DNA from 2 places in the Pseudomonas putida genome. Region 1 is predicted to be linked to the other one. Evidence: riboswitches for the same ligand, from Rfam matches in the RefSeq annotation. Region 1 holds a riboswitch; the other holds the start of a gene.
The links. Region 1 has a riboswitch for manganese ahead of C2H86_RS24480 (manganese efflux pump MntP family protein). Riboswitches for the same ligand answer to the same signal wherever they lie in the genome.

Region 1 (7,200 bases):
GCCTTGAATTTTGTGATGATCTGCCGCCAATCGGTAGAGCCAGCCAAAACTAGGCTACCGTCATCCAGGAAGTCGCTGTCGGTGATCCTCAAGGGATAAGTGGGTGTGCCTGGCTGGACATCAAGTATCGGCAGTGCCACTCGCGCTTGCCCCACACCGGGCAGTGGCAAACCTGTCAGAGCGTCCAGAAGGGCAATCCAAGCCGTCGGCTCACTTTCGGTATCGCGTTTCGAAATGAATAACGACCTGATTTCGTTGCCGATACGCTCACTGCGCAGTACTTTGACCGGCTCCGTTGTGTTGGGCTTGGTCGGTGCATGACCAGGGGTGTGAAGCGTTATGCCCAGTTTCCCGAAACCGCTGAGTGGATTGAAATTCAGGTCATATTGGCCCACTGCACAAGTGCCGATACTTTGATCTTCCTCCATGTAATACGTCGTAGACTGGGCGATGTATGTATTTGCCGCAGGGTTTCGAGCGATCATTTCAAAGTGGCTGGCGGAGTCGTCTTGGTCCGCCGGCACTTCGATTGGTCTGAATCCTGTCAGCGTGTCCCATTTCCCGTTGGACGTTATACGGATAAAGAAATTTTTGCGTTCACCCTTGACGGCGCACACCACAGCAAGGCTACCGTCTGGATCTTGAGTGATGGCGATAACGCGTGCGTTTTCATCAGGCGGCATACCTGGAAATCTCGCATATCCACTTTCCCCATAACTGATATCCATTTCTCCTGCATGACCAGGCATTTTGCGTCTCCTAACGATCAGTGATAGAAAGAAGATAAGCAATTTGAGCAAAGGGTGATACTGGCAATAATGTTAGTTTACCGAGCTATCAGAATATGTAGGAAACCCCGGCCTGCACCGTGCGCGGCGCCCCAGGGTACACGTAGGTGTTGAACGCCCCCTCGTCATAGCCCTTGTTGAAGACGTTCTTCACGTCCAGGTTCAACCGCACGTGCTCATTGACCTTGTAGAAGCTCAGCAGGTCGACCACGCTGTAGCGCTCCATGGTGTAGGTACTGGCCGCCGTCTGACCGGCGCGGTCATCCACATACTTCACGCCAACCCCAAGCCCCAGGCCCTTGGCCAGCCCATCCTGGAACTCATAGGTATTGAGCAGGCTGAAGCTGTTGCGCGGGATATTCGCCAGGCGGGTGCCGGTGGGGATGCTGTTGTCCTTGGTCACCTCGGCGTCGACGTAGGCGTAGCCGCCGATCATCCGCCATTCCGGGGTCAGGTTGCCGGCGACGTTGATGTCCAGGCCGCGGCTGCGCACTTCACCGGCAGCGATGCTGTAGGTGCCGGTCGGGTCGTTCGGGTCGCGGGTCAGCACGTTCTCCTTGACGATGTGGTAGATCGCCGCGTCCACGCTCAGCTGGCGGTCCAGCGCTTCCCATTTCACGCCCAGCTCGTATGACTTGCCCTTTTCCGGGTCGAAGCCAGTGCCTTGCAGGCTGGCGCCGCTGTTGGGCTTGAACGAGCGCGCGGTGTTGGCGTAGACGGCAACCGTGTCGGTCAGGTCGTAGATCAGGCCGAAGCGTGGGGTGACGCCGTTTTCGCCCTTGTTGAAGTCACCGGCATTGTTGAGCTTGTTGTCATAGTCATGCTCGAAGCGTTCGAAACGCACCCCAGCCAGGGCTTTCAGGCGCTCGGTGATGGCCACCTGGTCCTGGATGAATGCCGCCCAGGTCTTGAGATTTTCCTTGTCATGGGTGGTGGTGCGGGTCAGGGCAGGGCGCGGCTGGCCCAGCACCGGGTCGAAGATGTCGATCGGGTAGGCGCCGGTACCTGCGGCCGAACGCTGGATGATCGAGTTGTAGTCGTAGTCTTCGTATTCGATGCCGGTGAGCAGGGTGTGGGCGAAGCCACCGGTGTCGAAGTGGCCGGTGAGGTTGAGCTGGTAGTCGCGGTCGGTCCACTCCAGCTTGCGGTAGTTGAAGTTGCGCCCCAGCGTGCGGCCGTCGGCCTGCAGGCCGTTGGCTTCCACGGCGTTGCCCTTGAGCGAGCCGTCCAGCCATTGCATGCCGCCGCCCAAGGTCCAGTTGTCGTTGAGCAGGTGCTCGAAGCGCAGCTGGGCCATATTGTTGTCGTTGTGCAGCAGGTTGTCGCTGCCTTTTTCCCAGATGTTGGTGTCGCGCGAGGCCGTACCGAGCTGGCCGGGCAGGCGGGTCAAACCGCGGTCCAGCGGGTGGTTGTTGCGCATGAAGTCACCTTCGAAGATGACCTTGGTGGCATCGTTGACCTGCCAGCTGATCACCGGCGCAACGTCATAGCGCTCGCTCTCGACATCGTCGCGGAAGCTGTCGCCACCTTCGCCCAGCACATTCAGGCGATAAGCCAGCGAGCCATCGGCGTTCAGCGGCCCGGTGGCATCCAGGGTCGCGCGGTGCATGCCCTGGTCATCGAACTGGCTGCCCAGGGTCACCTTGGGCTCGGCCAGCGGCTGTTTGCTGACCACGTTGAAGGTGCCACCAGGGTCGCCCCGGCCATACAGGCTGGTGGCCGGGCCGCGGATCACTTCCAGGCGCTCGACTGTGTTGGCATCGGGGGCATTGGGGTAGCCGCGGTTGATCGGGAAACCGTTGCGGTAGAACTCGCCGGTGGTGAAGCCGCGCACGGTGAAAGTGGTCAGGCCCTGGCCGCCGAAATTGTTGGCACGGCCGACACCTCCGGCATAGTCCAGGCCGTCCTGCAGGCGAGTGGCGCCAGTGTCTTCGAGCACATCCTTGGGCACCACGCTGATCGATTGCGGAGTCTCGTGCAGGGCCGTGTCGGTGCGTGTGGCACTGGCCGAGCGGCTGGCTTTGTAGCCATCCACAGGGCCATCGGCGCGTTCGCTGTCGGCGCTGCTGGTGATGTTCAGGGCCTGGAGTTCTATCTGGGCCGGGTCATTGAGCGGTTCGGGCTCGGCGAAGGCCAGCGGGGAGATAGCTTGAAGCACACAAAGCGAAACGAACGTGCGACGCATCGACGGTACGATCCTGGAGTAGGGCGCTGAAAGGGAGTGTGGGAAGTGCCGAGAAACTACTACGAATCATTATCAAATGCATTCTTTTTAGTTGGCACTGGTGTGCCAGATACCATGCACTTGGCAGGGCCGTCCTCTTCGCGGGCGCGCCCGCTCCCACAGGGGGCCCGCAGCCCATCAGGTTGCTGGTATACCTGTGAGAGCGGGCGTGCTCGCGAAAAGGCCTGTGCGGGCAGTGCAAGACTCAGCGACTGGCCTTTATGGCCAGCACATTGCACAACGGATGCTCCAGCACATGCGCCGTGGTGCCGCCGAGGAACGTCTGCATCGCATCATGCCGATGGCTGCCCATCACGATCACATCGACCCGGCTGTGGCTCACGAACTGGGCAATCGCCCGGATCGCCGCACCCTCGACAAAATGCCGTCGCTCCAGCGGAATCTGGTGGTGGTCGCCCAGCCGGTTGAACGCCGCCCGCTGCGCCGTGCGCACACTGCCATCGAACCCCGGCATGGTGACGGTGCCGGCACCAAAGTCGGCGATATGGGTCTTGGCCGCATCGCACACATGCAGCAGGTGCAGTTCGGCGTTGCATTGCAGGGCCAGGGCATGAGCACTGTGGATCACCTGATCGTCCAGATGCTCGCCTGCTCCCAGGCAGTTAAGGTCCACCGCCGCCGCAATCTGCCGGGGCAGCGGCAGGCGGATGTCGCTGACCAGGTGCACGGCCACCGGGCTTTCCTTGAGCAGTTGCCAGTCCAGCGGCGTGACCAGCAAACGCTTGAGTACCGGTTCGTGCTGCACGTCCTTGATCAGCAGGTCGCACCCCAGCCGTTCGATGCGTTCGAGCACGCTGCCCAGCGGGTCCCGGGTCAGCAGCAGTTCGGTGGAAACATCGAGCCCGGCGTTGCCCAGTTGCTCGGCTTCGTCGGCCAGCCATTGGCGGTTGTCGCCGAGTAGCCGCTCACGCTCTCGGCCATCGCTCATCAAGCCAAAGGTGTCGACATCGTCGACGAACACGTTGATATCCAGCAGGGCACCACTGGACTCGGCCAGCGCCGCCGCGCGCTGCAGCGCCGGGCTATGGCGCATCTGCGGGCCGAGCATGACGAACAGACGCTTGAACTGGCTCATCGCACACCTCCACGTGTGGCAGCCCCCCGGTTCATGCCATGTCATCTGGTCTGTACAGTCTAGACCCCGTTCAGCCAGGCAAAACCATTCACGCTTGTTTCATATGGCGCTGGTATCATCGCGCCACTCATTGGGGAGTAGCCTGCCTTCGCGCACTGTGAAGGCGCCCTGGTCAACATATTTGGCAACCTGCCATGGCCAGCGCATCCCCCCGGATTGGCGAGACCAACGACCTTCCTGCAGCCAAGCCGGGGCCTGCAGGTCGACTGTCGTTGACTCGTTGCCCGGCTGGAGCTCGATCGTTGAATCCCATTTCCCTCGTCTTTCTCGCCTCGCCATGTCCACGGATGCCTTTGCGGCCGCCATCGGTAAGGGTTCGCGCCTGCGCAGGCCACGTTTGGCCGAGGCCCTGCGCACCGGCCTGATCTTCGGCGTCATCGAAGCCATCACCCCGGTCACCGGCTGGCTGCTGGGCCAGGCGGCCAGCCAGTATGCCGAACAGTGGGACCAGTGGATCGCCTTTACCCTGCTGCTGCTCGGCGCGACCATTCTCTATGAACACCTGACAGCGGTGTAACACCCAGGTTGTCGGGTATGATGCAGCCCCGACATTTTCCACGAGACCTGCCCCATGTCCCTTAGCGCTGAACAGATCGGCGAATTCCAAGCCTTCGCCGAGCAGCTGGCCGATGCCGCTGCGCTGGCGATCAAGCCGTACTTTCGCGCCAGCCTGGAGGTCGAGGACAAGGGCGGTCGCCTGTACGACCCGGTGACCGTGGCCGACAAGGCGGCCGAGGATGCCATGCGCGAGCTGATCCAGGCGCGTTATCCGGAGCACGGCATTCTCGGTGAAGAGGCCGGCGTAGCGGTGGGCAGCAGCCCGCTGACCTGGGTGCTCGACCCGATTGACGGCACGCGTGCGTTCATCACCGGCCTGCCACTGTGGGGCACGTTGATCGCCCTGAATGACGGAACGCGCCCGGTGGTGGGCGTAATGAACCAGCCGTTCACCGATGAACGTTTTGTCGGCACTCCGGCAGGCGCCTGGCGTAGCGGCACGCGGCTGAAGACCCGTGCCTGCGCCGACCTGGCTTCGGCCACACTGATGTGCACCACGCCGGACATGTTCGACACCGCAGAGCGCAAGGCGGCGTTCGAGGCTGTGGCTGGCAAGGCACGGCTGATGCGTTACGGCGGTGATTGCTATGCCTACTGCATGCTGGCTTCGGGCTTTGTCGACGTGATCGTCGAAGCGAGCTTGCAACCGTATGACGTGCAGGCGTTGATGCCGATCATCGAAGGGGCGGGCGGGGTGATTACCGCTTGGGATGGCAGCAGTGCGCAAAATGGCGGGTGTGTGGTGGCCTGTGGTGATCCGGCGCTGCATGCACAGGTCGTGGAGATGTTGCGCCACGCCATGTGATTGATGGGTTGCCTGCCCCAGGCACCGCACTTTTTCCGATTTCCGGGCTCTATGTTTGGCCAGGCCGCGCCGATCCCCAGCGCGGCCGCCGATTTTGACCCGGTGCCGATGGTTGCAAGCAATTCCCGAATCCTCTCTCGTCTGCTGCTCGCGGGCACCCTCATAGGCCTGGCCGGTTGCAGCCAGCAGCAAGGCCACGACATCGTCAGCCAGTTCGGCAACGGCAAACCCAGCGAACTGTTCCAGACCAGTGTCGATCGCATGGCCACGCTGGCCATGCGCGACAACCTGCAGAGCCTGTATCTGCTGATGAACAAGCTGTACCTGCGCAACCCCAGTCAGTGGAAGATGTCCGGTTACCTTGACGCCGCCACGGCCGAGCGACAGATCCGCATCGCCATCGAACAGCGCCAGCCTCTACCGCAATTGGGCAACCGCCGCGACCTCACAGCCTTGAGTTATGCATTGAGCCCGGAATTTCGCGGCGACCGGGTCGGCGCCTTCATCTATGCCATCGGCAGTATGCTGATCACCGCGCACGGCGGGCGCACCGAGTTCTACATGACCGATACCATCGACCCGCTGTTCGTCAACAATGCGGCGCGCAATATCGAGAAGGCGACCTGGATGCTCAGCCAGCGGCAGGATGCCAATGGGGTGCTGTTGCTGTTCTCCAACGAGATCTCGGAGGAGGGCAGCAACCTGAGTTTTGCCGTGGAGTTCGGCAAGATCGTGGCGCGGCTGGATTTGCTGGCGGAGCTGCTGGATGAGCGCTATCGGCGGATTGGGCTGAATTATGCGCAGAGCTTACTGTTGATGAACTTCCTACCGGTTCAGTGACTTCAAAGCAATGCCTGAATGGCACGCCTGTAGCGTTGCCCGGCAAGGCTCATGCTGTTGTTGTGGGTCGCTCCCGGTACCAACAGCAGGGTCTTGGGTTGCTGCGCGGCATCGAACAGTTCCTGGCTGAAGCGCGGCGGTACGAAGCGATCATCCATGCCGTGCACCAATAGCACGGGCAGGCCGACATCCTTGATCTTGTCCAGCGAATCGAATTTCTGTGACATCAACCAGCGCACAGGCAGTGACGTGTTGGCAACCGCCGCTGCCGCATCGCCCAACGATGTGAAGGTCGACTCCAGAATCAAACCACGCGCCGGTGCTGCACTGCCATCCTTCTGTGCCTGGCTGGCCAGCTCGGAGGCCAGTTCGACAGCCACGGCGCCGCCGAGCGAATGGCCGAAGATCAGGCGCTTGCCGGGGTCGGGCTGCAACTGCGCGAAGCGCTCCCAGGCGATGCGCGCATCCTCGTAGACCGTGGCTTCGGACGGCAGGCCGCCACGGCTCTGGCCGAAACCGCGGTAGTCCACGGCCAGCACCGAATAGCCCATTGCGTGCAGCTGCTCGATGCGGAACAACTGGCCGGTAAGGTTCCAGCGCACGCCGTGCAGATAGAGGATGGCCGGTGCACCGGCGCGTTTGGCGGGCCACCACCAGGCATGCAGGTTCTGGTTGTCGGTAAAGCTGCGCGGGCGCAGGTCCAGTTCCTGCACGCCGTTGGGCAGGCCGCGGAACCAGCTGGCCTGACCGGGCTCGATACGGAACAGCAGCTCGCGTTCCTTGTGCTGCAGCACCGCACAGCCAGCGGGCAAACCGATGACCATCACGG
Region 2 (7,200 bases), 2.5 Mb from region 1:
GACCCCGATCAGGTTCTTGTTGGGGTTGGCAGTGGACCAGCTGGCCCCGACGGAGAGCGACGAGTCGAACTGGCCTTCGATTTCACCAATGTTGAAACTGACAGCGAAAGCAGGACTTGCGAGCGTGGAAGCAAGGCTGACGGCCAAGGGCAGCTTGGCCCGGCGCCAGAACGGATTTGCAGATTTCATCGACGCTACTCCATGTACTTTATTGTTATGGCAGTGAGTCCTTTCAGAAACGGCCCGAGCGACCGGTGTGCAGGTTTGCCCTGCAGCGGCACGTCTTGCGCGTACCGCTCTCCCCCATTCCTGAAGATCCCCTGGCCCCGACTATAGCCAGCAGGCTCAGGTGCTTGATCCCTCTAAAGTGTGATTTGCGCACCCGCTACCAAATCGCCCCGGTGTTTCCCGGGTAGCGCATCGGCCGTGCTGAAGCATGGCCGATTTTTCTCGTTTGGCAAGGCCTGAAGCCGTCTAGAATGCGGGTCGCAAAACATCGCACGCGACCCGCAGCGGGGTTACAAGGTAGACAGGAAGGCGCTGTTACTGGCCTGCCACTGGACGATGTCCTGGCGGATACGCTTCTTGTCGATCTTGCCGACACTGGTCTTGGGAATTTCAGTAACAACGGCGATCTGGCTCGGAATGGCCCACTTGTTGATGTGCCCTTCCTCGACAAAAGGCTTGAGGTGTTCCTTGAGCGCCTTGGCGTCGATCGACTTGTCGTCACGCACCACCAGCAAGGCGAACGGGCGCTCGCCCCATTGCGGGTCGGCCACCCCGACCACCGCCACTTCGCGCACGGCCGGATGACGGCTGATCAGGTCCTCAAGGTCGAGCGAGGAGATCCACTCGCCGCCGGTCTTGATCACGTCCTTGATGCGGTCGCGGATATCGATGTAACCCATACCGTCGAGGGTGGCGACGTCACCGGTGTGCAGCCAGCCGCCGTGCCACAGCTCCTCGCTTTTTTCCGGCTCCTTGAAGTAACCCATGGTCAGCCACGGCGCACGCAGCACCAGTTCGCCCTGGGTCTCGCCATCGGCCGGGAGGAAGTTGCCCTCGCCATCGATGATCGCCGCTTCCACCAACGGCACCGGTACGCCGGCCTTGATGCGGTAGGTAACGCGCTCATCCTCGCTGCCGGCCTGCAGCTCGTCATTCAAGTGCGCGGCGGAAATCAGCGGGCAGGTTTCGGACATGCCGTAGGCGGCGGTCAGCTGGATACCACGGGCCAGTGCGGCTTTGTACAGCGAGCTGTTCAAGGCGCTGCCGCCGATGATGATCTTCCAGCCGCCGAAGTCCTGACCCTGGGCATTCGGGCAGTTGAGCAGCATCTGCAGGATGGTCGGCACACAGTGCGAGAAGGTGACCTTCTCTTCGCGCCACAGCTTGACCAGCATGTCCGGCTCGTAGCGCCCCGGGTAGACCTGCTTCATGCCGAGCATGGTGGCCGCGTAGGGGATGCCCCAGGCATGCACGTGGAACATCGGCGTGATGGGCATGTACACGTCGTTGCTGCCGAGCAGGCGCACGCTGTCGATGCTGCCGGTCACCGCGGCTTCGGCCAGGGTATGCAGCACCAGCTGGCGGTGGGTGAAGTAGACGCCCTTGGGGTTGCCCGTGGTGCCGGTGGTGTAGAAGGTGGTGGCCACCGAGTTCTCGTCGAAATCCGGGAAGTCGTAGCGCGGGCTGGCGGCCGCGAGCAGTTGCTCGTATTCGCCGACCAGGTTCGGCAAGTCGGCGGTCTTGTCCGGGCCATCGGTGATCAGCAGGGTCTTGTCGACCGTGGTCAGTTGCCCGGCGATGGCCTTGTAGAGGCCGACGAAATCGCTGTTGACCAGTACGAATCGGTCTTCGGCGTGGTTCATGGTGTAGAGGATCTGCTCGGGCGACAGGCGCACGTTGATGGTGTGCACCACCGCGCCGATCATCGGGATGGCGAACATACATTCCAGGTAACGGTGGCTGTCCCAGTCCATCACCGCCACGGTGTCACCGGCCTTGACCCCGGCTTCGGTCAGCACGTTGGCGAGGCGGGCGATACGCTCGTTGAGCTGTGGATACGTCAGGCGCAGCTGGTCGCGGTAGACGATCTCGCGGGTCTTTTCGTAGCGGCTGCCGGACATCAGCAGGCGCTTGATCAACAGAGGGAAGTTATAGGCGCCCTCGGCGGGCTTGATGATGCGGGTCTGCAACATGGTGATCCCTTTTCTGAAAAGCATGCCGAACAAGTCTGGATCTACTGTAGTAGCTCAATGTGACGGTCAAATCAGCCGAAGGAATGATTTGGCGACGCAAGGTATGAGTGGCATTGTGCGGGGAGATGGATCAACCCCTGCCCTGCCTCCGGAGCTTCCCGTGATGCCCAGCTTGCGCCGTGCCGTGTTTCTCGACCACCAATCCCTGGACCTTGGCGACCTCGACCTGTCGCCGTTGCAGCAGCAATTCGACGAATTCGAGCTGTTCGCCGCCACCCACCCGGAGCAGGTAGCCGAACGCCTGCAGGGCGCTGTGGCGGTGGTCAGCAACAAGGTCATGCTCGATGCCGCCGCACTGGCCGCCAACCCGCAGCTGAAGCTGATCCTGGTGGCCGCGACCGGAACCAACAATGTCGACCTGGCCGCTGCGCGCGCCCAGGGCATTACCGTCTGCAACTGCCAGGGCTATGGCACGCCGTCTGTGGCCCAGCACACCCTCGCCCTGCTGCTGGCCCTGGCCACGCGCCTGTGCGACTACAACCAGGCGGTGGCCGACGGCCAGTGGGCCAAGGCCAGCCAGTTCTGCCTGCTGGATTTCCCGATCGTCGAACTGGAAGGCAAGACCCTCGGCCTGCTCGGCCATGGCGAACTCGGTGGTGCAGTGGCACGGCTGGCCGAAGCCTTCGGCATGCGCGTGCTGAGCGGGCAGATCCCTGGCCGCCCGGCCCGTGACGATCGCCTGGCGCTGGACGAACTGCTGCCGCAGGTCGACGCGCTGACTCTGCACTGCCCGCTCAACGAGCACACCCGGCACATGATTGGTGCCCACGAACTGGCACTGCTGAAAAAAGGCGCACTGGTGGTCAACACCGCCCGTGGCGGCCTGATCGACGAGCAGGCCTTGGCCGACGCCTTGCGCAGCGGCCACCTGGGCGGTGCGGCCACCGATGTGCTGAGCGTCGAGCCGCCGGTCAACGGCAACCCGCTGCTAGAAAAGGGCATCCCGCGACTGCTGATCACCCCACATAGTGCCTGGGGCGCGGTGGAATCGCGCCAGCGCATCGTCGGCCAGCTCAGCGAAAACGCCAAGGCCTTCTTCGAAGGCCAGCCACGCCGCGTGGTCAGCTGAGCGCCAGCTCAGCCCCACGCCCGGCTCTGCTACACTGCGCCACTTTTTTCAGGAGGCGTCGTCCATGGACCCGCGCAGTGAAGTGTTGCTCCGCCAGGCAGAGCTGTTCCAGGGCCCGCTGCTGCTCGCCGGCGCCCCCGCCGACGGCCTGCTCGGGCAATTGCCCCAGGCCCATGGCTGGGCCTGGCATGCCGGTGACCAGGCCATGCTCGACAGCCGCTTCAGCGGGCGCAGCCACTACGGCGTCGACGTGCCGCCGGTCGATTTCGAGACGGCCGTGCTGTTCCTGCCCAAGTCCCGCGAGCTGGCGGCCTACCTGCTCAATGCCCTCGCTTCGCGCCTGGCGGGCCGCGAACTGTACCTGGTGGGTGAAAAGCGTGGCGGCATCGAAGGCGCGGCCAAACAGCTGCAGGCTTTCGGCAAGCCGCGCAAGCTGGACAGCGCGCGGCATTGCCAGCTGTGGCAGGTGACTGTGGACAACGCCCCGCAAGCCAAACCGCTGGAGAGCCTGGCCGAGCGCTTCACCCTCGAACTCGAAGATGGCCCACTGCAGGTTGTGAGCCTGCCGGGGGTATTCAGCCATGGCCGCCTCGACCGCGGCACTGCCCTGTTGCTCAAGCACCTGGACAACCTGCCGGTCGGCCATGTGCTCGACTTCGGCTGCGGCGCTGGCGTGCTCGGTGCCACGGTCAAGCGTCGTTATCCACAGAGCCGGGTCACCCTGCTGGATGTCGACGCCTTCGCCGTGGCAGCCAGCCGCCTGACCCTGGCGGCCAACAGCCTGGAAGGCGAAGTCATCAGCGGCGATGGCATTGATGCCGCGCCCGCCGACCTGAGCCTGATCCTGAGCAACCCACCGTTCCACACCGGGGTGCACACCAACTATCAGGCGTCGGAAAACCTGCTGAAAAAATCCGGCCAACATCTGCGAAAAGGTGGCGAAATGCGCCTTGTGGCTAATAGCTTCCTGCGCTACCAGCCACTGATCGAAGGTGCCCTGGGCAATTGCCAGACCTGTGCCGAGGCCGATGGCTTCCGCATCTATCGCGCCACACGCTGATAAAAACAGGGCTTGCCGAAAAGGTTTCGGCTAGGCAGAATCCGCTCCGTCCTAGGGGAGTAGTCTCCCGCGAGCGCCCTGCTCGCCCGGTACGCGTCAACATACTTGGCCCACAGGCCATGGCGCGTGCGACCCAGCGACCTGCACAGACAGGTCCTCGGTTTGACAAGACCTATGACACGCACACCTTACCCGGGGCGGGAAGGCTGTACGTGTCATAGCCGTGTCGACCCGCCCCCGTAGGAATCCTGATGCTGGAATCTCTGTTGATCCCCACCGCAATCGTTGCCTTGGCCGAAATCGGCGACAAGACGCAATTGCTCGCGCTCATCCTCGCCGCACGCTTCCGCAAGCCTTGGCCAATCATCGCCGGCATCATTGCCGCCACCTTGGCCAACCATGCCGCAGCCGGTGCCGTAGGTGCCTGGGTCGGCAGTTTCTTCACCGAGTCGGTGTTGCACTGGATTCTTGCCGCCAGCTTCACCGCCACCGCGCTGTGGACCCTGGTACCCGACAAGATGGACGATGACGAGAACCCGGCCCGCCGCTTTGGCCCGTTCCTGACCACGCTGATCGCCTTCTTCCTGGCTGAAATCGGTGACAAGACCCAGGTCGCTACGGTAATGCTGGCTGCCCAGTATCCACACCTGATCCTGGTCATCGTCGGGACGACCCTGGGCATGCTGATTGCCAATGTGCCGGTGGTGCTGGCGGGTAACTTCGCTGCGGAGAAACTGCCACTGACGCTGATTCGTCGCCTGGCAGCGACCGCGTTCTTCGTGCTGGCGATCGTGGCCGTGTACTCGGCGATGAAGACCAGTGGCTGGGTTGGGTAACGCGAAAGGGCCGCAAAGCGGCCCCATCGGTTTTACTTCTGGGCGGCTTCGTACAGCGGCATCACCTTCGGAATCGCCGCCTGCAACGAGGCGATCCGGCTGCTGGACGCCGGGTGAGTGCTCATGAACTCGGGCGGTGCACCTTCCGAAGCCTTGCTCATCTTGTTCCACAAGGTAATCGCGGCATTCGGGTCATAACCGGCACGCGCCGACAGCTCCAGGCCAATCAGGTCGGCTTCGTTCTCGTTGGCGCGGCTGTTGGGCAGGGTCATGGAGTAGTTCACCACGGCGTCGGCCAGCGCCATGCTGTCCTGGCCAAGGCCAAGCAATGCACCTGCGCCCTGGCGCGCCATCTGCACGCCATAGGCCTTGGACATCGCTTCACGGCTGTGCTCGCGCAAGGCGTGGGCGATTTCGTGGCCGACCACTGCGGCGATTTCCGCATCGGTGAGCTTGAGCTGGTCGATCAGCCCGGTGTACACGATGATCTTGCCGCCCGGCCCGCAGTTGGCATTGAGCTCGTCGCTCTTGATGACGTTGACTTCCCAGTTCCATTGCGCGGCATCGGGGCGGAACTTGGGTGCCTGGGCGATCAACCGGCTGGCGATGACCTGCACGCGCTTGGCATCGGCACTGGACTTGTCCAGCACGCCCTTGCTCGACGCCTCGCCGAGGGTCTGCTGGTACGACTGGGCGTACATCTGGTTGACCTCATCGGTCGAGAGCATGCTGAACATGTACTGCTGGCGCTCGACGCCGACAGCACCGCCACTGGTGGTATTCACCGCTTGGCAGCCGGCCAGCAGGATGCCAGCACTCAACAGGCTGACGACAAAAGACTTACGCATCGAAACACTCCCTTATTACATGCGCCGTATCCTAGGCTGAGTCGCCCGTAACCCGCCATAGCCACAGGGAAGATTTTACTCAAGCGGGGGTCAGGCACTCCGGCGCGTCCAGTTTCGGGTCGTTGACGAAGTTCGCCAGGGCCCGCTCGCGTAGCGTCGCTGGCGGGCTGGCGAGCAACTCGTGCAAGCGCGGCAACGGTGTGTCCGGGTCCAGCCAGGCGGCCCGACCGGCTTCGTCGAGAATCAGAGGCCGGCGCTGGTTCATCGCGGCCTGGGTCACCACTGCACAGCTCAACCACACCTGGTCCTGCACCGGGTAGGCCTCCCATACGGCGGCAAAATACAGCGAGGCGCCCTCCCCAGGCGTCAGCCAGTAAGGCCGTTTACGCACCGTGCCGCGCCACTCATAGAAACCGTTGGCCGGCATCAGGCAACGGCGCAGGCGAAACGCTTCGCGGAACATCGGCTGCTCGGCCAAGGTCTCGGCCCGGGCATGGGCGGGGGTGCGCGAAAGATCGGTGAGCCAGGCGGGGGTCAGCCCCCAACGCGCCTTGGCCAGCTGCTGCTGGCCGTCGAGCTGGCGCTGGATCAGCACCGAAGCACCGGGCGAGATATTCCATTGGGCCGGCTGGCCGGCAGGGAAGCCCGGCAGGCTGGCCAGCGCCTGGGGCCAGCGAAACAGGGCGTAACGTCCACACATGGGCGATTTAAGAACCTAGCAGATCAAGGTACCGGGATGACTCTCCGGCTCGTCGCCGGCGAGCGGCTCTGCACCATTGTACGCATCGATCAGTTGCCGTGCGTATTCGGCCTGTTGGTCAGGCACCGCGAGCCCGAGCAGCCCCTGCAACGGCAACTCACCGACAGCGCCGATAAGGTCGCGGCCGACCAGGTGCACTTCGACACCCTCGCTGACGAGCATGCCCACCAGCATTTCGGCCTCCAGCAGGTTTTCCGGTTCGTAGATTCGCCGCATCAGTCGTTCTCACCGTAGACATCCAGCATCCATTCGTCGCCATGAACCTGCAGCACGAAGCGGATAGGCTTGCAGCACACCTGGCAGTCCTCGATGTACTCCTGGTCGCCCCCGGACAGGTCCACCGTCGTTTCGACTTCCTCACCACAA

Region 2: it holds a riboswitch for manganese, as region 1 does, so the genes downstream of both, C2H86_RS07770 (TMEM165/GDT1 family protein) here and C2H86_RS24480 (manganese efflux pump MntP family protein) in region 1, are expected to answer to the same signal.

The regions. Positions count from the first base shown of each region.
Region 1 covers NZ_CP026115.2:5,384,421-5,391,620, forward strand. Annotated here, with positions in the region: gene C2H86_RS24465 (hypothetical protein) at 1-749, opposite strand, end outside; gene C2H86_RS24470 (TonB-dependent siderophore receptor) at 838-2,973, opposite strand; gene C2H86_RS24475 (universal stress protein) at 3,218-4,108, opposite strand; yybP-ykoY riboswitch at 4,229-4,400, shown strand; partial or broken gene C2H86_RS24480 (manganese efflux pump MntP family protein) at 4,411-4,679, shown strand; gene hisN (histidinol-phosphatase) at 4,740-5,531, shown strand; gene C2H86_RS24490 (hypothetical protein) at 5,640-6,371, shown strand; gene C2H86_RS24495 (alpha/beta hydrolase) at 6,374-7,200, opposite strand, start outside.
Region 2 covers NZ_CP026115.2:1,697,710-1,704,909, forward strand. Annotated here, with positions in the region: gene C2H86_RS07750 (DUF1302 domain-containing protein) at 1-189, opposite strand, end outside; gene C2H86_RS07755 (fatty acid--CoA ligase) at 519-2,201, opposite strand; gene C2H86_RS07760 (2-hydroxyacid dehydrogenase) at 2,365-3,330, shown strand; gene C2H86_RS07765 (class I SAM-dependent methyltransferase) at 3,395-4,390, shown strand; yybP-ykoY riboswitch at 4,432-4,554, shown strand; gene C2H86_RS07770 (TMEM165/GDT1 family protein) at 4,645-5,226, shown strand; gene C2H86_RS07775 (M48 family metallopeptidase) at 5,259-6,074, opposite strand; gene C2H86_RS07780 (SOS response-associated peptidase) at 6,154-6,774, opposite strand; gene C2H86_RS07785 (putative signal transducing protein) at 6,790-7,050, opposite strand; gene C2H86_RS07790 (CPXCG motif-containing cysteine-rich protein) at 7,050-7,200, opposite strand, start outside.